DNA from 3 places in the Vibrio sp. KUL70 genome. Region 2 is predicted to be linked to each of the others. Evidence: riboswitches for the same ligand, from Rfam matches in the RefSeq annotation. Region 2 holds a riboswitch; each other region holds the start of a gene.
The links. Region 2 has a riboswitch for thiamine pyrophosphate ahead of thiD (bifunctional hydroxymethylpyrimidine kinase/phosphomethylpyrimidine kinase). Riboswitches for the same ligand answer to the same signal wherever they lie in the genome.
Positions count from the first base shown of each region.

Region 1: another riboswitch for thiamine pyrophosphate. It lies ahead of thiB (thiamine ABC transporter substrate binding subunit); the one in region 2 lies ahead of thiD (bifunctional hydroxymethylpyrimidine kinase/phosphomethylpyrimidine kinase).
Region 3: another riboswitch for thiamine pyrophosphate. It lies ahead of thiC (phosphomethylpyrimidine synthase ThiC); the one in region 2 lies ahead of thiD (bifunctional hydroxymethylpyrimidine kinase/phosphomethylpyrimidine kinase).

Region 1 covers NZ_AP045834.1:2,721,671-2,729,193, reverse strand. Annotated here, with positions in the region: gene tamB (autotransporter assembly complex protein TamB) at 1-565, shown strand, start outside; gene AC6I7V_RS12190 (gamma-glutamylcyclotransferase family protein) at 590-937, shown strand; gene AC6I7V_RS12185 (DUF2799 domain-containing protein) at 1,017-1,367, shown strand; gene fbp (class 1 fructose-bisphosphatase) at 1,443-2,459, opposite strand; gene mpl (UDP-N-acetylmuramate:L-alanyl-gamma-D-glutamyl-meso-diaminopimelate ligase) at 2,728-4,086, shown strand; gene AC6I7V_RS12170 (flavin prenyltransferase UbiX) at 4,126-4,749, shown strand; TPP riboswitch at 4,793-4,912, shown strand; gene thiB (thiamine ABC transporter substrate binding subunit) at 4,965-5,957, shown strand; gene thiP (thiamine/thiamine pyrophosphate ABC transporter permease ThiP) at 6,028-7,523, shown strand, end outside.
Region 2 covers NZ_AP045835.1:1,059,234-1,066,756, forward strand. Annotated here, with positions in the region: gene AC6I7V_RS18735 (methyl-accepting chemotaxis protein) at 1-1,526, shown strand, start outside; gene AC6I7V_RS18740 (MFS transporter) at 1,664-2,875, opposite strand; gene AC6I7V_RS18745 (ABC transporter substrate-binding protein) at 2,967-4,655, shown strand; TPP riboswitch at 4,884-4,995, shown strand; gene thiD (bifunctional hydroxymethylpyrimidine kinase/phosphomethylpyrimidine kinase) at 5,099-5,959, shown strand; gene AC6I7V_RS18755 (ABC transporter ATP-binding protein) at 5,949-6,728, shown strand; gene AC6I7V_RS18760 (ABC transporter permease) at 6,781-7,523, shown strand, end outside.
Region 3 covers NZ_AP045834.1:3,034,083-3,041,605, reverse strand. Annotated here, with positions in the region: gene AC6I7V_RS13685 (multicopper oxidase domain-containing protein) at 29-1,411, shown strand; gene crcB (fluoride efflux transporter CrcB) at 1,521-1,904, shown strand; TPP riboswitch at 1,971-2,069, shown strand; gene thiC (phosphomethylpyrimidine synthase ThiC) at 2,228-4,168, shown strand; gene AC6I7V_RS13670 (thiamine phosphate synthase) at 4,168-5,550, shown strand; gene AC6I7V_RS13665 (HesA/MoeB/ThiF family protein) at 5,540-6,295, shown strand; gene thiS (sulfur carrier protein ThiS) at 6,331-6,585, shown strand; gene AC6I7V_RS13655 (thiazole synthase) at 6,590-7,357, shown strand; gene thiH (2-iminoacetate synthase ThiH) at 7,378-7,523, shown strand, end outside.

The DNA of each region.
Region 1 (7,523 bases), on a different replicon from region 2:
TGGTACGTATCGATCATTTGGGCAGGATTTGATCATTGAAGAGGGCAAGATCTTAATGAATGGCCCACCAGACCAACCCTATGTTGCGATCAATGCCATTCGAAATCCTGACAATACACAAGATGACGTGACCGCAGGTGTGAGAGTGACAGGGCCAGCAACCGAGCCAAAAATTGATATCTACTCAGAACCGTCGATGCCACAAGCCAATGCTTTGTCATACTTACTTCGTGGGCAAGATATTGATGGTGAAGCGGGCAGCGGTTCGATGACCACAACCTTAATCGGTTTAAGCTTGGCCAAGAGTGGTAAAGTGGTGGGCGAGATAGGTGAGGCTTTTGGTGTTCAAGACCTTCAACTTGACACCGCGGGCTCAGGGGATGACTCACAAGTAACCGTAAGTGGTTATATTCTTCCGGGTCTGCAAGTGAAGTATGGTGTTGGCATTTTCGACTCTTTGGGAGAGTTCACTGTGCGTTACCGTTTGATGCAAGACCTGTATTTAGAGGCAGTTTCTGGTGTTGACAGCGCGGTAGACCTGCTTTATCAATTCGAGTTTGAGTAATGAGTGGATAGGCTGGAACTGACCATGTCACACCTTGTGTTTGTTTATGGGACGCTGAGAAAAGGGCAGCATAACCATCATTTTTTAAAACAGAGTGAGAAGCTAGGCGATTGGGTAACTCCACCTCAATTTGCGCTGTACGATTTGGGCTCATATCCGGGCATGATATTCGGAAAGAAAAAAGTGCTTGGGGAGGTCTATATAGTGAGCGACTATGTTTTGGCTTCGCTCGATCGACTCGAAGATGTACCTACTGAGTATCGTCGTGAACAAATTGAGACTATATTTGGATTAGCGTGGGTTTATTTGTATCAGTATGATTTATCTGAGCAGCGAGAGATTCTTTCGGGTGACTGGTGTAAACGAGAATAAGCGTTTGAAGTATGAACCAGGGGTAAAGTTCTGACGTAGTGGTAAGAATCTCAATGAGTCTCTCTAGTAGGAGGAAACTATGAAATATTTAGCGTTGGTGTTTTCTGTTGTACTTTTCGGTTGTGCGCAATCTCCACCATCTACGTCGAATGTTGACGATTGGCAGTTGTTTGGTGAGCAAAGTGCGATGAAGGGGTACACGAAAAAAGATCAAGCGACATTGTCAAAGTCGGCAGAGTCAGCAGTTGGTCCTGATCTTTATGCTGCTTATGATAAAGGGTACGAGGCTGGTCGAATTGAATATTGCTCTCAGAACCCAAGATCCTTAGGCCGCAAAGGGGAGCAGTACTTTGGTATCTGTGATGATATCGACAAGTGGTTCCGTATTAAGTTTGAAGGTGGCGCGCAGTCTAAAATTGACCTTCGCTAAATCTTACCAAAGTTTAAATACAACAAAGCCAGTACACACGGGTACTGGCTTTTTAGTATCTGAGAAAATTAAGCTTTAAGCTTCGTCTCGGTTTAGCTCAAGGAACTCTTCAACTTTGTTTACCATATTCTTTGAGCCAACAAAGAATGGCACACGTTGGTGTAGTTCGGTTGGCTTGATGTCCATAATGCGCTGAACACCATCAGAAGCTACGCCGCCTGCTTGTTCCATGATGAAAGCAATTGGGTTGCACTCATATAGAAGACGCAGTTTACCGTTCGGGTGGCTTTGCGTACTTGGGTACAGGTAAATGCCGCCTTTCAGAAGGTTACGGTGGAAATCTGATACCAAAGAACCAATATAACGGGATGTGTATGGGCGGTTGTCACTTGGCTCATTCTCTTGGCAGTACTTGATGTACTTCTTCACACCCGTTGGGAAACGAATGTAGTTGCCTTCATTGATTGAGTAGATTTTACCTTCATCAGGGATCATCATGTTTTCGTGAGAAAGACAGAAAGTGCCCAGCGATGGGTCGTAAGTGAAGCCGTTCACGCCATTACCGGTTGTGTAAACCAGCATGGTTGAAGAGCCATAGATTACGTAGCCCGCTGCAACCTGTTTGTTGCCAGGCTGAAGGAAGTCTTCTTGAGTTGGTGGTGTACCGATAGGTGATACGCGACGGTAGATCGAGAAGATCGTACCTACAGACACGTTTACATCGATATTTGATGAACCATCTAGAGGGTCCATTAGCACTACGTATTTAGCGTTTTTGTTCAACTCTTTGTTGAAAGCTACCGCTTCGTCTTCCTCTTCGCTCGCTACACCACATACTTGGTCACGCGCTTCCAGAGCTGCTTTGAATTTGTCATTTGCGTACAGATCAAGCTTCTGTTGTGCTTCACCTTGTACGTTGTCGGTGCCGACAGCACCTGTAATGTCGACAAGACCCGCTTTATTGATTTCTCGGTTAACGATTTTCGCAGCAAGACGGATCGACGATAAAAGGGATGATAGATCACCACTTGCATGGGGAAAGTCACTTTGTTTCTCAACAATGAACTCACCAAGGGTGCGCATCTCAGACATGTTATTTCCTTAAACTTCTCTGAATAATTGGGGGATTCAAGCGCTATTGGGTTGCCTCTTGAGCGGGCATTATTCATCTAGTCGCTTACCCAGATTTTAAACTTAAGATCTTTTTAATGGTAATGAAGTAAGCGACACAGATCTCACTTAGAATGTCGACTGGATTTGTTTTGCATTGAGGCTCGCTTTTATTGGGCGATTCATGATAAGAAATGCACATAATCTTGATTAATAAAGCAGTCTTTTTGCCCGTTTTTGGAAGCGATATATGCATATTCATATCTTAGGAATTTGCGGCACCTTTATGGGTGGTGCAGCGGTATTAGCCCGTCAATTAGGTCACAAAGTGACAGGTTGTGATGCCAATGTTTACCCACCAATGAGCACACTATTAGAGTCACAAGGCATCGATATTATTGAAGGTTTTGACCCGAGCCAACTGGAGCCAAGACCCGATCTAGTGGTGATTGGCAACGCGATGAGTCGCGGTAATCCTTGTGTTGAATATGTACTAGATAACAACCTGAAATACACCTCGGGTCCACAGTGGTTACAAGAGTTCCTGCTGCATGACCGCTGGGTTCTGGCGGTTTCGGGCACTCATGGAAAAACCACAACAGCCAGTATGCTAGCGTGGATTTTAGAAGATTGTGGTTATGCGCCTGGATTCTTAGTTGGAGGGGTGTTGGGTAACTTTGGTATCTCTGCTCGACTGGGTGAAAGCATGTTCTTTGTGGTTGAGGCCGATGAGTACGACAGTGCTTTTTTTGATAAGCGTTCTAAGTTTGTTCATTACCACCCGAGAACCTTGGTAATGAACAATCTTGAGTTTGACCATGCGGATATTTTCGACGATCTGGAGGCGATTAAACGTCAATTCCATCACTTGATTCGTACTGTTCCTGGTAATGGGCGAATTTTTGCTCCTCAACAGGATCGTGCTCTTGAGGATGTATTGTCTCGCGGGTGTTGGAGTGAAACGGAATTTGCGGGTGAAGAGGCGGATTGGCGTGCTGAAAAGCGAGTCAAAGATGGCTCGCAGTTCAACGTGTTGTTCCAAGGTGAATGTGTCGGTCAGGTTGAATGGCCGTTGGTGGGGGATCACAACGTCAATAATGCTTTGATGGCGATCGCTGCCGCTAGACATGTCGGCGTGACTCCCGACCTGGCGTGTGAGTCTTTGGCCAAGTTTATCAATACCAAGCGTCGTTTAGAGCTAAAAGGGGAAGTGGCTGGAGTTACGGTATACGACGATTTTGCGCATCACCCAACGGCAATTGAACTTACTCTAGGTGGCCTACGTAATAAGGTAGGCAATAGTAAAATTATCGCCGTATTGGAGCCTCGCTCTGCTACGATGAAGCGAGGCGTGCATAAAGAAACCCTTGCCGATTCGTTGAAGCAAGCGGACCGCACTTTCTTGTTCCAACCAGATAACATCGATTGGTCGGTTCAAGAGGTCGCAGACGCTTGTCATCAGCCCGCTATTGTCAGTGACGATCTAGATTCTTTAGTCACGAGCATTATTGAGCAAGCGCAACCGGGTGACCAAATCTTAGTGATGAGCAATGGTGGTTTTGGTGGTATACATCAGAAATTGCTTGATGGATTGGCGGCCAAAGGTTAAATACACGCGTTCTAATCGATTTAAGAAGTACAAGAGATCATGACCAAACAGAGTAAAGCGATTACCCTCGCATTCACCGGCGCTTCTGGTGCCCCATACGGCTTGCGCTTATTAGAGTGCCTACTTGCCGCTGATTATCAGGTATACCTGTTAATATCGTCGGCTGCGAGAGTAGTGCTAGCGACCGAACATGATCTCAAGCTGCCTTCAGGCCCTGATGCGGCCAAAGCAGTGTTGGTCAAACACCTGAACTGCGATCCTGACCGTTTGGTGGTGTGCGGTAAAGACGATTGGTTCTCTCCTGTTGCTTCAGGCTCTGCCGCGCCTAAGCAGATGGTGGTTTGCCCATGTTCAGCAGGAAGCGTTGCATCTATAGCTCACGGTATGTCTGATAACTTGATTGAACGCGCTGCCGATGTCGTTATGAAAGAGCGCGGTCAGTTGTTGTTAGTGGTTCGAGAGACGCCATTCTCGACGCTACACTTGGAAAATATGCACAAACTCTCGACGATGGGAGTGACCATCATGCCAGCGGCTCCGGGTTTCTATCATCAGCCAAAATCGATCGATGACCTTGTCGATTTCATGGTAGCTCGCATTCTTGACCACCTAGGGATAGAGCAGGGTTTAGTACCAAGATGGGGCTACGATCAGCGTCATTAAGGCGAACTTTGTAGCTTATTGGTTAAAATACAATTACAATTCTGCTTACTCATCGGGGAGCTAACCATTCAAATAATGAATGGTGGCTGAGATCAAGTGTCAACTTGGGACCCGTAAACCTGAACCAGATAATGCTGGCGTAGGAATTGAGTTAGGCAGTACGTTTCCGTTGTCCTCCCTCAAGCCTGTGCCGCTCAGACCACGGAGAGCGTCCAGTGAAATTTGCATTAACCACTCTTGCTGTTACTACAGCGGCTTCTTTTTCCGCACTAGCGTCCGATAATACTCTTACGGTATATACTTATGATTCTTTCGCTGCAGACTGGGGCCCGCGTCCTGCTGTAGAGAAAGCATTTGAAGAGAAATGTGGCTGTGATGTGAACTTTGTTGCGCTGGAAGACGGAGTGTCAATTCTAAACCGCTTGCGTCTAGAGGGTGGCAATAGTAAAGCCGATGTGGTGCTTGGCCTTGATCAAAACCTAATGGCGGAAGCGAAGAAAACGGGTCTACTTTCCGAGCATAGTGTCGATACCTCTTCGGTAGTGCTACCTAATGGTTGGGATGACAGCACCTTTGTTCCTTATGACTTCGGTTACTTCTCATTTATCTACAACACAGAAAAGCTATCAAACCCACCTAAGAGCTTGAAAGAGTTGGTTGAACAGCGTGACGATCTCAAGGTGATTTACCAAGATCCGCGTACTTCAACGCCAGGCCAAGGTCTGATGCTGTGGATGAAGTCGGTTTATGGCGACGATGCAACTCAAGCGTGGAAGCAGCTTTCCAAGAAAACCGTTACTGTGACTAAAGGCTGGTCTGAAGCTTACTCTATGTTCCTTGAGGGTGAGTCAGATATGGTGCTCTCATACACGACTTCTCCGGCTTACCACATCATCGCTGAGAGTGACACGAAATATGCGTCTGCTGATTTTGCGGAAGGTCATTACACGCAAGTTGAAGTGGCCGCAAAAGTGAAAGGCAGCGATAATGAGAAGCTAGCTGATGAGTTCATGGCGTTCATTCTGAGTGACGAATTCCAATCAGCGATGCCGACCGGTAACTGGATGTATCCAGTGACGGATGTCGAGCTACCAAAAGGGTTTGAACAGCTGACGATGCCAAATAAATCCCTAAGCTTCACTTCTGAAGAAGTGGCTGAGAAGCGCAAGCCGTGGATTCGTGAGTGGCAAAACGCCCTGACTTTTTAATTAAGAGCCCGATGTTGGGCATTGAGCCTCTATTCCCATTAGAGGCTCAACATCGAGATAATCACTCTTTATGTTAAAGAATACACCTAAGGTGGGTATTTGGGTCGCGTTCACCATTACCGCCTTTGTGGTTTCATCAGTAGGGGCATTGCTAAGCAATGCCCCTTCTCTTGATATCAGCCAAGTATGGTCTGATCCATATTACTGGCACGTTACCAAATTCAGTTTTTATCAAGCAACGCTATCCATGTTATTGAGCGTTGTATTTGCGGTTCCTGTGGCACATGCCTTATCTCGCCGCCAATTCCCAGGTCGTTCCCTACTGCTAAGGCTGTTTGCTTCCACCTTGGTTCTGCCAGTATTGGTCGGCGTATTTGGTATTTTGGCCATCTATGGTAATAGTGGTTGGCTGGCGAAACTGCTTCAAGCTATTGATATGGACTTGCCATTTTCCATCTATGGATTGAATGGCATTTTGCTAGCGCATGTCTTTTTCAATCTGCCTTATGCAAGTCGATTGTTGTTACAAGCTTTAGATACGGTTCCGGTTGAGCAACACAAGTTATGTGCACACCTTGGAATGAGTCACTGGGATAAATTTAAGTGGGTTGAATGGCCGCGCCTTAAGCAGCAGCTGCCGCATGTGTGTGGTTTAGTCTTTATGCTCTGCTTTACCAGTTTTGCAACTGTGATGGCATTGGGCGGTGGTCCTAAGTCGACAACCATCGAGCTTGCGATCTATCAAGCGATTAAATTTGATTTTGATCTGCAAGCCGGTGCTCTGTTAGCGATATGGCAGATGCTACTCTGTGGCGTGTTGGCCGTGAGTATTCAACGCCTTTCTAAGCCTGTTTCTGTCAGCGTTGGTCAACTGTCTGAAGCGAAGTTTTTGGTTAAGGACACCTATAGCGCAAAAGCTTGGGACAGCTTTTGGATCATCGTAGCCTCATTACTGGTTTTACCGCCACTGTTGATGGTCATTGTGGGTGGCTTAAACAGTGAAGCGATGGCGGTGTTAACCAGTGAACCGTTTTGGCTAGCGCTATTTAACTCACTGAAAGTAGCGATTAGCGCGAGTGTGATTGCGCTTTTGGTTGGAGTGGCCATTTTGATGACCAGTCGAGCATGGCGCTTGCAAAACAAGTCATTTCGCGCCGATAAGATCGAATTGATAGGTACTATTATATTGGTGACCCCCGGCTTAGTGGTGAGTACCGGTATCTTCCTGCTGTTACGTTCGATAACCGATGTGTTTAGCTTAGCCTTTTTTGTTGTGATTGCCGTTAACAGCTTAATGGCGCTCCCGTATGTGATCAAAAACTTAGCTCAGCCGATGCTGCACGTTGCTCAGCAATATCAGTATTTGTGCGCGAGTTTAGGTATGAAAGGTTGGCACCGGTTTAAGCTGGTGGAGTGGCGAGCGCTGCGTAAACCTATGGCGCAAGCCTTCTCGATTAGTTTCATGTTGTCGATGGGGGACTTGAGTGCCATTGCACTGTTTGGCAGTGCCGATTTTAGAACTCTCCCTCTGTATCTATTCCAGTTACTAGGCAGTTATCAGATGGA
Region 2 (7,523 bases):
TGACTGGTCTAGCGAGCAGTGCGCTTATCGTTATCGTATTGATCACTGAAATCAGTAACTTAAAACTGATAAAACTAGAAAAAACCTTGATTGAGGTGAAAGATTTAGAGCTTTCACTACAAGAGATGAAAAGGATAGAGCTTCAGTTTTTGAATTCGTCTGATACTCGTTTGTCTGCTCTGTTTTCAACGGAGTACGATCGTTTCAATGCGCTTTCACAGTCTTTACTCGCTCACCTTGTTGAACTTGAGGTTGTTGTGGATGATATGCCAAAGCTGCTGAAAGAAATAACGCAATACCAACAAGGGTTTGAGTCGTTAGTGCCGATTTATGGAGTGGACGAAACCAAAGCCTTAACCATCATCGCTCGGTCTGATTACCTCTACAATGATATCTACCGTATTTTCGAAAGTGTCGAGAGGCAGTTTGAGCAAGAGATTGAGTCTGCACAGTCTTCGATTAACCAGTTTATTTTGATTTCGCTCTCTTTCGTCATTATTACACTTGTTCTGTTGTCTTACGGCTTGATCAACAGCATTCAACGCAGTATCTCTAATTTAAATCTCATTACTAGCCAAGTGGCACGCGATCATGATTTAACGTTGCGAGCAACAGAATCTAACGATGAAATCGGTGATATTGCTAAGGGTACGAATACGCTGATTGTGAGTATTGAGAGTCTGATTACTCAGGTACAAAGCAGTGTCGAGAACCTAGGAGCGGTATCGGTGCAGCTTAGATCTAACAGTCATCAAACAGAACTTTCGTTACAACAACAACAGCTTGAAACTGACAGCGTTGCAACCGCCATCACTGAGATGGGGGAAACCATCAAGGAAGTTGCAGCTACGACAGAGCATGCAGCGAGCAACACACAAAAAGGGTTTACGGTTGCGCAGCAGGGCTTAGTTGAAATTGAATCGACCAAGCAGACGGTGACAGAGCTGTCTAATGAGTTAGAATCGGCAGAGAGTGAGATCGAGCATTTATCAGCACTCTCTTCTCAAATTAGCTCTGTTATCGGTGTGATCCATGAAATTGCGGAGCAAACAAATCTGCTAGCACTGAATGCTGCGATTGAGGCAGCACGTGCCGGTGAGCAAGGCCGCGGCTTTGCGGTTGTTGCAGACGAAGTAAGAACCCTAGCGAGTCGGACCCAAACGTCAACAGAAGAGATCTCGAGCATCATCACTTCAGTGCAGAGCCAAACTCAAGCGGTTGTGTCGACTATGAAAGGTTGTCGTACTAAAGGCACGTTGAGCGTAGAATCCTCGCAAGTGGCATACCAACAAATTGAAGCCGTGATGGACGAGATGCAGAAAATCTTGGACAGCAGCACACAGATTGCAGCAGCGGTGGAAGAGCAGAGTATGGTGTGTAATGAAGTCGCGCAGAATATTGTGGTAATTCGAGATACGACAACTACTAATGTTGAAGGCGTGTCTGACAATACGCGCTCGACGGAGGTTGTGAATCAACAAACCACAGACCTACGAAGTGCGATTGAGGTCTTCAAGGTTCATTAATAACATCAGCCTCTATTGAGTTAAGGTGAGTCTAGTTAGAAATTGATCAAAACTAAAAGCCTTAGTTATTAGCGCAATGTACCTGTTTAACGCCCAAAGCGAAATTCGTTTTGGGCGTTTTGCCTTTGATTATACCATCAACGGATAGAACGGACGCTGGTCGTCATTAACCAGAATGCGGTTAGTAGCTGTGTGGCAAAGCATCCGACGAACAACCATTCAATACCAATCAATGATGTTAAATAGCCTGAACCAGCAAGACCAAATGGCATTAGGAGTTTGAATAGCGAGCCTGTTAACCCGTTTACTCGGCCGAGAACGCTGACATCAAAGGCTTCTTGGCGGTAACTCCAGATACAGATGCTGCTATATAAACCCACAGCGGACACCCAAAAGAACCCGGCAATAAGTGCTGTTTGATTCTCCATGGCCAGTGGAATAACAAACCCGATGGATTCGAGTGCGATAGAGATAATGAGAAGCCATCCCAGCCCCCATTTTTTGCGTAATTTGTCGGCGCTGAATGCACCAATGAGACCACCAAGGCCAGAAGCGACGATGAGGTAACTGACTCCCACCGCATTCAATCCTAAATTTGCTTTGGCATAGTAGATAGCCTGAATCCAGAATACGGCACCTGTTGTGTTGATGATCATGACTGCAAGAGTAATTAGCCACATGTTCTGCTCATTGCGTAGTGCTTGCCACCCCTCTTTTATGGCGCTGAAAGTGCTTTGTTTGTCTCTGTTGATGGGTGTTTTTACGTCGAGCCTTTTGAGCTGCCAAAAAGCCAATAGCATCAAAAGCGCAACACCGATGAAGACGTTATGAATGGTCGCCAGCAACATGATAGCCCCTGAAAGAACTGGCCCAACGGTTTCCATAAAACTGCCCAAGGAGCTCATTCGAGCTGTCGCCACATTTTGAGTTTCATGGGAAAGCGCGCTTTTCTGAATCGACATACGCGCATTATGGTAGCCGTAGTTAAACGCCATCATTAAGAACGCACATGGAAACAGAACCCATAATGGCTCTGCTAGGAACTCAACCGCCAGGAACGAGATAAACACCGTTATAGCCTGACCAAGTAACATGCTCAGCGACCACTGCTTTTTATCACTGCGATCAACCCACACGCCAATAAATAGAGCCAGCAATAGATTGGGCAGAAACTCCATGGCTCTCATCCAACCCATCCACTCAGAGGACTGGGTCAATTCATACACTAACAACGGTAATGCAAGTGTGTAGATTTGGCTTGCAAAGCTAACAAACAGAGCACTGCTAAATAGTGTAACGAAGGTTCTATTCTTCCAGATAGAGCCATGAGACTCAGCTAACGTATTCATCTAAATATCCTTTTTATTTTTTGTAACACGGCTATTATTTGAAAATAAAAGATGAAGAAAAATAGAAATATAATTTTAGGATTTCACCTTTATGCGCTATTGGTTAGCTTTGGTATTTTTGCGAGATTTTGGATTTGAGATAGGTCGATGGACACCGATTTCATTGGATGACATTACGAAAGCGTTGAACTGCACACGTCGTAACGCTCAGTTGGTCATCAAAAGGCTGGTGGAAGAGTCGATCATCGATTGGAAATCGGGTGTTGGCAGAGGTAATTTGCCTCAACTTCTCCTTAAAGAGTCGGTACACACCACATTAATCGAACAGGCTAAGTTTTGGATGAATGAGGGAAAAGCTGATCAGGCGTTGAACCTAATAAGAAGTAAAGATCGTGATCAGTTTATTGCCGAGTTTGTGAGTCAATACCAACAGCAAGATAGCAATCGAGACATCCTCATGATCCCTTTTTATCGAGCGACCCACAGCTTGATCCCTTGTGAAATATCTAGACGTACTGAACGGCACATTGCTGACTACCTCTATGCGAACCTGTTGCGCTTCAATAGAGATACAAGCCAGTTGGAGGGGGATCTCGCACAAACTTGGGTGCATACAGGTGATACGCTGAAGGTTCGACTGCGTAAATCACTTAAGTTCTGGGACGGCTCTGCACTTACCGCATATGATGTGAAGAAAGCTTATGAGTCGATCATCTCGTCAAACTCGGTGAGTCGAGGTCTGTTCTTACTCATTGATGAGTTTTCTGTGGTCGACGAGCACAACTTACGAATCCGCTCTAAGCGTTTGTCTCACTATCTGCCAAGGTTGATGGCGCATGGCGCGTTATCCGTTTCCAAATTGAACAGCGACGGCTCGATAGTCGGAAGTGGAGCGTTTCGATTGGCAGAGCAAACCGATTATCGAACGCTACTGACTGCGTCTCCTCATTATCATGGCTATCGACCTTGGCTAGATGGCGTAGAAATCTGGAACATGGGCTTATCTGCAAATGATTTTCAAATGCATTGCGATATTGTGCATGGCAGCTCTGCCCCGGATATTGCTGATGAATTCACACAGGTACAACAGTGGGAAGAGGGCTGTATCTACGCTTGTTTAAACAGTGCAAACAACGCATGGATGACGTTGGCAAAGCATCGTCGATACATCCAACAGTTGCTGCAATTCTTGCCGATGAATGGTGTGAGAGACACTATGATTTATCGACGAGCCTCAGGAATGACAAGCCTTGAACCCTTAAAACTTGGTAAAGCAGTGGACTTGTCTTTCGCGAATCAGGTACCGCTTGAGGTGTTAACTTATCAGCTGCCTGGGCATATTGAAGCGGCTGAAAACATCACTGAGCTGCTGTGTCAGTATGGTTTAAACTCAAACCTCACCGTACTGCCATACCCTGAATTTGACCAACTCGAGCGACAATCGAGAGCGGATATTATTGTTTCTGGTGAGGTGTTTGGTGAACATAAAGAGAGTTCCTGGCTCGGATGGTTGTTGTGCACTAACACCGTGACGGCGACTCTGAATAAGCAATCAAAGACTTGGTTCGAACAGCAAGTCTTTGATAATTTGGCTCAATCTGATGAAAGTAAGCGTGTACAAGGTTATCAGCGAATTGAGCGCGAATTGATTCGAAAAGCGATCTATATTCCTCTTTTTCAATGCGCGCAAGATATGAGAATCTCTCATAAGGTGAATGCGATGGATCTTCTTACTAATGGCTGGATCGACTTCAATCAGGTTGTTTTTGAAGGCCGTTAAAGGAGAACAAATCTAGAGTAGATAAAGTCGTTTGCCGTTATTGGCGAGGTAGAAACCGAATTGAGGCGCACAACGACGAGCTCGAAGTGTTGATTAAAGATAAGAGATAAAAAGTGAACAACGCAAAATACCTGACGAATTTGCGCACAAAAACGATTTCGTTCACGCTTTAGTAAATAATAATCTGCAAAATGATTACCTCACTCTCAAGAGTGCTGTTAGTATGGACGCAAATAGTCGGGGGGCAATTACACCATGTTGTATTTGCTGAGATCGAATTTCGAGACCCGTTGAACCTGATTCAGTTAGTACTGGCGTAGGGAACTATTGATACTAAAACCTATGCGGTACCGACTTTCATTCCATCGATCCTTCGATCTCTGGTGCCTGCCATCTCGGTTTTAGTTCAGTTCTCCTGCGTCTTTTAGATGGTAGGAGCGACCATGACACAGCATTCCAGCACCCAAATCGACACTCAGTCCATTTCTTCAAGCACTCCAATTGTGTTAACCATTGCGGGTTCAGACAGTGGCGGCGGCGCGGGTATTCAAGCCGATATCAAAGCCATGTCTGCGACCGGTAGTTTTGCATGTTCAGTGATCACTGCAATCACGTCGCAAAATACACAAGGTGTTTCCGCCATCTTTCCGATTCCATTAGATCATGTTGCAAGCCAGCTTGATGCAGTATTCAGTGACCTGAACGTCGTTGCGGTCAAAGTCGGCATGTTGGCAGATTCAAACATCATCAAGGTTGTAGCGGATAAGATTAAGCAGTATCAACCCAAACATCTGGTTATTGACCCAGTAATGGTTGCGACCAGTGGCGACTTGTTGCTTGAGCAGTCAGCCATCAGTACCTTGAAAGAAACGCTTATTCCACTTGCCGACATCATTACACCTAACTTGCCGGAAGGTGCTGCATTGACTGGGAAACCTGTTCCTGAAAGCGAAGCCGACATGCAAGATATGGTTGAAGAACTTCGCGCGTTGGGTGCGAAAGCAGTGCTGTTGAAAGGTGGCCACTTAGAGCAAGACGAAAACAGCAATGACCTAATGATTTTGCCAACAAGCACTGCTCTCATCAGCGCAAAACGCTTCCCAACCAAGAACACTCACGGAACGGGATGCACGCTTTCTTCTGCTATCGCCTCTTACCTTGCGCAAGGGAATGAGCTGACTCAATCCGTTGAGCTTGGTAAGCGCTATATCTCGGAAGCGATTGCCCACGCAGATCAGTTAAATGTCGGTCAAGGGCACGGACCTGTGAATCACTTCTACGCAGGTCATGCTGATGTCCGCTAAATCTTTTGGCGTTGAGATCACCAGCGCCAGCATTCGTTATCTCGATAACCAACAGTCGACGTTACAAGGCCTGAGCTTATCGATTCCTGCATCTCAATGGACCGTGTTATTGGGCAGAAGTGGCTGCGGGAAAACCACCATTTTACGTTATCTCGCTGGTCTATTGGGTGAGAACATTGAGTGGCAAGGTGTTGTGAAGACGAGTGATGGTCAATCACTAGAGGGCAAAGTTGCCTACATGGCACAGCAAGATCTGCTGCTGCCTTGGTTATCGGTGATTGATAACGTATGTCTAAGCCAGCGCTTTGCTGGGAAAGACACTCAAAGCTTGGAAGGTGCTTCGAGCGATGCAGACAACCACGAAAGAGCTTTGTCTTTGCTGAAATCGGTTGGGCTTGCTGATTACGCTCACGCTATGCCACAACAACTGTCTGGTGGCATGCGTCAACGTGTTGCATTAGCGCGAACGCTTATGCAAGACAAACCTATCGTATTGATGGATGAGCCTTTCTCCGCGTTAGATGCGGTAACAAGGCACAAACTGCAAACCTTAGCGGCTCACTTGCTGCAAGATAAAACCGTGGTCTTGATTACTCATGACCCACAAGAAGCGGTGCGCTTGGCACACAACCTTTACATGCTGCAAGGCTCACCCGCATCTGCTCAATCACTGCAAGTTCCGACAACATTGCCCCCAAGAACCATAGATGGTCAGTGCGCGAGCATTCAGCAGAAAATATTAGAGCAGTTGGAGCAAGACTATGCATAGTTCCCAAGCGCTAACCAAGCCTCAATCGGTATTGAACCATAAGGATCGCTCTATGAGCCCGTTACTGCGTGTCGTGATAAGCACCGCAATTATTCTGGGTTTGTGGCAGTTGGTGGTTGTGGTGTTTGAAATGCCGAGCTTTATTTTGCCAGCTCCGATGGAAGTGTTTAACAAGCTGCTTGAACGCTATGACGTGTTGTTGAAGCACACATGGGTGACCGCCCAAGAGATCCTGCTGGGGCTGCTACTTGGCTTATCGATGGGATTGTTCTTCGCACTGCAAATGTTGTTATTCGAACCGCTTAAGCGTTGGTTGCTGCCTATTCTTATCGCAAGTCAGGCTGTTCCTGTCTTTGCAATTGCGCCGGTACTGATGCTGTGGCTTGGCTACGGTATCGCTTCGAAGGTTGTGATGGCGGCGATCATTATTTTCTTCCCAGTGACTACGTGCTGCTACGACGGTTTACGCAATACCCCACGTGGTTATCTCGATCTGGCTCAAACTATGGGCGCCACCAAATGGCAAAGGTTACGTCATATTCAGCTGCCAGCGGCACTGCCGACTTTGGCATCAGGTGTGCGTGTGGCTGTAGTGATTGCACCAATTGGTGCGGTTGTCGGTGAGTGGGTGGGTTCAAGTGAAGGGCTTGGTTACCTGATGCTACAAGCTAACGCACGAATGATTATTGATGAGATGTTTGCTGCGCTATTTATCTTAGCTGTGCTCTCTATCTCACTCTACTTTGTCACAGACAAATTACTAAAAAAGGCGATCCCTTGGGAAAGCCACAACTA
Region 3 (7,523 bases), on a different replicon from region 2:
GCACAGGTTAATTTTAGAGTAGAACAGCATGGATATTTCTCGTCGTCAGTTTATTAAATCTTCTATTGCTATATCAGCGTTATCAATCTTACCTGCTTGTAGTGTTACTCAATCTGTCGATGCAAAAGGGCGATATGTATACGACCTAACGGCAGAGCCTGCAACAGCTGAGCTCGTGCCTGGATACACGACTAAAGTACTTGGCTTTGATGGGCAAATACCAGCACCTACCATTCGCTGCCGTCAAGGTGAGAAGGTTGTTATCCGCTTCACCAATAAGCTCGCAGAGCCAACCACAATCCACTGGCATGGCTTAAGAATCCCGATTGAAATGGATGGTGTACCTTTCCTAAGTCAGCCTCCAATCATGCCTGGAGAGACCTTTATTTATGAGTTTACTCCACCAGATGCGGGTACCTTCTGGTATCACCCACATATGAATAGTGTTAAACAGCTAGGAATGGGGTTAGTAGGGCTGATCATTGTTGAAGAGTCTCAGCCCGTTGCTTTTGATGAAGAGTTACCCCTGATGCTTAAACATTGGCATCTTGATAAGCAAGGACAGTGGAAGGATCTGATGATTCCAAGAATGAGTGCTCGTATGGGTACCCCTGGGGAATGGAGTAGTGTGAATGGTGTTCATGAGCCGAAATACCTGATTAAGCAAAACGCGACAACACGCCTGCGAATCGCTAATGTCGACAATACTATTACTTATCCTATTGCGGTCGAGGGTGTGGAGGCTTGGGTTATTGCTATTGATGGCAACCCTGTAAAGGCGCCTTATCGACTGACGAAACATAAGGTTGGTCCGGGCATGCGAGTGGATATTGGATTTGTGGCTCCGACTAAAGGTACCACTATAAATGTCTTGCAGATGAAAGGACGTTTTCCATTTTCATTATGTTCATTAGAAGTCGTGGACTCGAACTTGCCATCCGAGCAGGTATTACCTTCTTTACCACTCAACCCGGTTCCTAATCTAGATCTCGATAATGCTACTGAAATCGATTTTTTGTTTGAGTGGGAGGGGGCGATCAGTCCGGCAGGAAAAGATGGCAAGTCGATGCCTAAATTCTGGCTGACGAACAAGCGCGCATGGGAAGGGATGAGTAAGGGTAATATCCCTGAGCCACTTGCGACGTTAGAGCTTGGAAAGACATACATTTTCGATCTCAAGAACGTGACTCAGTATCACCACCCGATCCATATTCATGGCCATACCTTTACCGTACTAGAGCTAGATGGTAAGAAAGTCGGAGAGCCATTCCATACTGACACTGTTCTGCTTGGTAAGAATGGGAGTGCTAAGGCTGCTTTCGTTGCTGATAACCCGGGGCGCTGGATGTATCACTGTCATGTTATTGAACATATGAAGACAGGTTTAATGGGTTACATTGAAGTAAAGTGACAGCTGTAACGTTTTGATGTTGAAATGTGTCCAAGGAATTTATTCACAAATTTTCTCGAAAAAAAATTGAGTGAGGCTAGAATATCCTTAAGTCTTATGTGGGGGAATTATGGGTCAGTTTTCAATTTTGGGGTTTATCGCTATCGGCGGTGCATTTGGTGCATGTTCTCGTTATTTAATTTCTGAGTTGTGTGTGGTGCTATTGGGGCGTGGCTTTCCGTACGGCACTCTGACAGTGAATGTCGTCGGTTCATTTATTATGGGCCTACTGATCGCTGCATTCGAAAATGAGATGGTAGCAACCGAACCATGGCGTCAGATTATTGGGTTAGGCTTTCTAGGTGCATTAACGACATTCTCCACCTTCTCTATGGATAACGTGTTGTTGATGCAACAGGGCGCTTTTTTCAAGATGGGGCTTAATGTGCTACTAAATGTGGTATTGAGTATTTCTGCAGCTTGGATTGGCTTTCAGTTGCTAATTAAGAGTTAGTTCTCTAAATTCGTATCAAAATCACACAGGTCGGCTTGGTTTAACCAAGCCGATTTTATATACTAAATTCACTTGTCGGAGTGCCATAAGGCTGAGACCGTTCATTCGGGATCCGTTGAACCTGATCAGGTTAATACCTGCGAAGGGAACAAGAGAAGATATCCTTGCTGGAATTCTCTCTAGCAGACCTATCATCAAGCTAAACATTAGGCCGCTTTTGCCCAATTTGGGTATACCTATGTTCAGCCCCTCTTGTCGCATCTTTCCGCCAAGCATTTTTATCCGAATTTATTATCTAGAATAACGAAGCAAGGAAAAATGCTATGTCGAATCGCAAGCAAGCGAGACTGGAAGCAAAACAGTTTATTGAAACTCTCTCGGTACAACCGTACCCAAATTCAACCAAGGTTTACGTTGAAGGCTCTCGTGCCGATATTCGTGTCCCTATGCGCGAAATCTCTTTAGCCGATAGCCTAATAGGTGGCACCAAAGAAGCGCCGATCTTTGAGCCGAATGAGCCTATTCGCGTTTATGACACTTCGGGTGTGTACACCGACCCAGAGCATGAGATCGATCTTTATAACGGCTTACCGAAGCTGAGAGAGGGCTGGATTGAAGAGCGAGCCGATACCGAACTACTCGATGACGTGAGCTCGGTTTACACCAAAGAGCGCCTAGAAGATGAAACCTTAGATGAGCTTCGTTACGGCAATCTACCACGTATTCGACGTGCTAAAGATGGCCAATGTGTTACTCAAATGCATTATGCTCGTAAAGGAATCATTACCCCAGAAATGGAATATATCGCTCTGCGAGAGAACATGGGAAGGGCTCAGTACCGTGATGAAGTATTAACTCAGCAACATCCAGGTCAAAGCTTTGGGGCTAACCTGCCTAAAGACATTACTCCTGAATTTGTTCGCAGAGAGGTCGCTGAAGGTCGCGCAATTATCCCTTCCAATATCAACCACCCAGAATCTGAACCAATGATCATTGGTCGAAACTTCCTGGTAAAGGTTAATGCAAACATCGGCAACTCTTCCGTGTCATCTTCTATTGAGGAAGAGGTTGAGAAGCTAGTATGGGCAACTCGTTGGGGTGGCGATACCGTGATGGATCTCTCTACTGGGCGAAACATTCATGAGACGCGCGAATGGATACTGCGTAATAGCCCAGTGCCGATTGGTACGGTTCCTATGTATCAAGCTCTAGAAAAGGTTAATGGTGTTGCTGAGAACCTAAACTGGGAAGTGATGCGTGATACTTTGATTGAACAGGCTGAGCAGGGTGTTGACTACTTTACGATTCATGCCGGCTTACTACTTCGTTATGTACCTATGACTGCGAAACGTGTAACCGGTATCGTCTCGCGTGGTGGTTCAATTATCGCTAAGTGGTGCTTGGCTCATCATCAAGAAAGCTTTCTATACACAAACTTCAGAGAGATCTGTGAGATCTGTGCTAAGTACGATGTTGCTCTATCGTTAGGTGATGGCTTGCGTCCAGGCTCTGTTGCTGATGCTAATGATGAAGCGCAATTTGCCGAACTTCGCACGCTAGGCGAGTTAACTAAAATTGCTTGGGAATACGATGTTCAGGTCATTATTGAAGGCCCTGGTCATGTGCCTATGCATATGATCAAAGAGAACATGGACGAGCAGCTTGAACATTGCCATGAAGCGCCGTTTTATACTCTTGGTCCACTGACGACGGATATTGCACCGGGATATGACCATATAACTTCAGGCATCGGAGCGGCCATGATTGGTTGGTACGGATGTGCCATGCTCTGTTATGTAACACCAAAAGAGCATTTAGGCTTACCAAACAAAGAAGACGTTAAAACCGGTCTGATTACCTACAAGCTTGCCGCTCATGCTGGTGACCTAGCCAAAGGCCACCCCGGTGCACAAGTACGTGATAACGCTTTGTCAAAAGCGCGCTTTGAGTTCCGTTGGGAAGACCAATTCAATCTATCACTTGATCCTGAAACGGCGCGCGCTTTTCATGATGAAACCTTGCCACAAGAGTCAGGCAAGGTTGCCCATTTCTGCTCTATGTGCGGACCTAAATTCTGTTCGATGAAGATCTCGCAAGAGGTACGCGAATACGCCAAAGATACAGAGCAGGTTGCAGCTGACCAAGCGATATCGATCAAGATGCTGGATGATCCATTAGAGGGTATGCGTCAAAAATCGCAAGAGTTTCGTGAAACAGGGTCTGAGCTCTATCATCCAGCTACTACTGCAGAGGTCGCCGATTAATGAATAAAATCCTTATTCCGTCATCATTGATTGAGCTAACTGGCTTAGTTCAGCAGTGTTTGTTGTTGGCGAAAGAGCAGGGTTTTAGTATCGAAAATGTTGAGTTGGGTGTGAGCCCAACTCAATCGATACAGCTCATTCATGACCAACACACTACTAGCTTTTCAACTGACATTGTCTCTAATGTTGAGACTTCTAACGTCTCAGATTACAAGCTTTACTATCATTCTAGGCTAAGTGTTAGAGAGTGTCGTCATCAGGAGTCAACCGACATATTCATTGGTATTCCAGATAGAGACTCGAGAGATGCTCAAAATTCCAGTCAATTAGATATCTGGCGTCACCCTATAAATAATGAAGTTAGAGCACTTTCGGTTCCTCCACACCTAGCCATGCACGTGTCTCCAGAATTGCATTTGGCTTGGTTCGTGACTCTATCGATACTCGACTTTCCGATCGAGGATGCGTTAACTCTAGCGCGCGCGATGATGTCTCCGACAGAGGATGTTTCACGTGAAACATCGGCTTTTGATACTCGTACAATATCTTCAAATCATGTTGTTAAGGTATGGGCATTTGAGTTTAGTGCTTTTCCAACCCCTGTTCTTGAAGATGAACGTTTAGGTATTCAAGTTGGCTGGTCTGCTCAAGGCGAAAGCGTTAGTTTTGCCACACTGACCAAGCCTAGCCTAGGTCTGTATCCGGTTGTTGATGATGTATCGTGGATTGAACGTCTCTTACCTATGGGTGTCAATACCATTCAGCTTCGGATTAAGAACCCACAACAAGCAGATCTCGAGCAACAAGTGAAAAAAGCGATCGAATTGGGGCGTCAATACGATGCGCAAGTCTTCATCAATGATTATTGGCAACTAGCAATTAAGCATGGTGCTTATGGTGTTCACCTTGGCCAAGAGGATATCGAACAATCAAACCTTGCTCAGTTAAGCTCAGCCGGGGTTCGCCTTGGTTTATCAACACATGGCTACTACGAATTGCTACGAATCGTGCAGATTCATCCGAGCTACATCGCTTTAGGTCATATATTTCCAACGACGACTAAAGAGATGCCTTCTAAGCCACAAGGTTTGGTTCGTTTAGCTCTATATCAGAAGCTTATTGATACCATTCCATACGGCGCCTTTGGAGGGAGCACTAAGCAACAATTGGGTTTTCCAACAGTAGCAATTGGTGGCATCGATCAGAGCAATGCTGACCAAGTGTGGGAGTGTGGGGTATCGAGCCTTGCGGTTGTACGCGCAATTACTTTATCAAATGACCCACAGTCGGTGATCAACTTCTTTGCCAACCTAATGGGTTCGACGCAGGAAATGTCCACTAACAACAATCAAAGTGAACCGAGGGTTGCCTGTGCTGAATGATAGAGAGTTCCTGCGTTATCAACGTCAGGTGTCATTACCGGAAATTGGTGAGGATGGACAGGCACAGCTTGGTCAATCTCATGTTTTAGTTGTCGGTTGTGGCGGTTTAGGCAGTGCCGCTTGTTTGTATTTGGCAGCTGCGGGTATCGGCAAACTTGTGATTGTGGATGATGACATTGTTGAGAGCAGTAACTTACAAAGGCAAGTCATATATTGTGAACAAGACCTAGGCACGCCTAAGACCAGTGCAACGGCAAAGCAATTAGCGGAACTGAATCCTATGGTGCAAGTACGTACTATCAATAAGCGTTTAGAACCCAGTCAGCTTTCACTTGAGGTTATGTTGGCGGATGTGGTCTTGGACTGTAGTGACAACATGCCGACAAGGCAATTGATAAACCAAACCTGCTTTGAGCAAAACACCCCGCTTGTTTCTGCTGCCGCTATTGGATGGCAGGGCCAGTTTGCAGTATTTGACCACCAAGAGTCACAACAATCAGCTGCTTGTTATCGATGCTTGTATCCTTTTGATGAACTCATACAGACACAGAAGTGCAGCGAGTCTGGTGTTGTAGGTCCTGTGGTTGGGACTATGGGTAACTACCAAGCACTGGCCGCTATTCAAAAACTTGCGACAGGCAAATTCCACGTCAAAGCAAACGAACTGCACCTATTTGATGGTTTGAAAATGCAATGGCAGAAGCTAGCAATAACAAAAGATAGCAGCTGTCAGGTTTGTAGTTAGCACTGGGTTACAGGTTATAAAGAGAATTAAGAGCAATGACAATATTAGAACGAGCAAACCTTGAAGGGGCAAGTGAAAGTAGTGAGATGATAACAATCGTCATTAACGAACAGCCTCAGCAAATCGTTAATCAGAGCGATCTACAGAAAATTATTCATCAATTTGAGTTACCCGAAATGGGGTGTGTTTTCGCTATCAATAATACGGTGATACCTCGCGGTGAATGGGGTAGCACGTTACTTAGTGAGGGAGATTGCATCTCTCTGTTTCAAGCAATAGCAGGAGGATAACGACATGCTACATATCGGAGATAAGAAGTTTGAATCAAGACTATTTACCGGAACCGGAAAGTTCGCCAATAGCCACTTAATGGCTGAGGCGATACAAGCGTCAGGTTCTCAACTTGCAACTATGGCCCTCAAGCGTGTAGATGTTAACGATCAGCAAGACGACATCTTAAGACCCTTGGTTGAAGCTGGAGTCAGTCTACTACCAAACACTTCAGGCGCCAAAAATGCCAAAGATGCGGTGTTTGCTGCCCAGCTTGCTCGAGAAGCACTAGGAACCAATTGGTTGAAGCTAGAGATTCACCCTGACCCAAAATACTTAATGCCAGATCCTATCGAAACACTCGCAGCTGCAGAGCAGTTGGTTCGTGAAGGGTTTATTGTTCTACCTTATTGTCATGCTGATCCAGTGTTGTGTAAACGCTTAGAAGAGGTGGGGTGTGCCGCGGTAATGCCATTAGGAGCGCCAATCGGTTCGAATAAAGGCATCGTCTCCCATGACTTTTTAGAGATTATTATTGACCAAGCGAACGTTCCTGTTGTTGTTGATGCCGGTATCGGTGCACCTTCGCACGCTGCCCGTGCGATGGAAATGGGTGCAGATGCCGTATTAGTAAACACGGCTATCGCCGCATCGAACAATCCGGTTGCTATGGCGAAAGCATTCAAGTTAGCCGTTGAATCTGGTCGAATGGCGTATGAGTCTGGTCTGGCCGGCAAGGTCTCTCACGCAGTGGCTTCGAGTCCACTCACTTCATTCTTAGATGAGATGTAACAAATCGACGAGGATTAGCTATGAGTTTCGTGGACCAGTTTAACAAGCTCAATTGGGATGATATTTCGATGTCGATCTATGCCAAAACAGCGAGTGATGTTGAACGCGCATTGAATAAGCCAAAGCGTGATTTAGAGGACTTTAAGGCTCTTATCTCTCCTGCTGC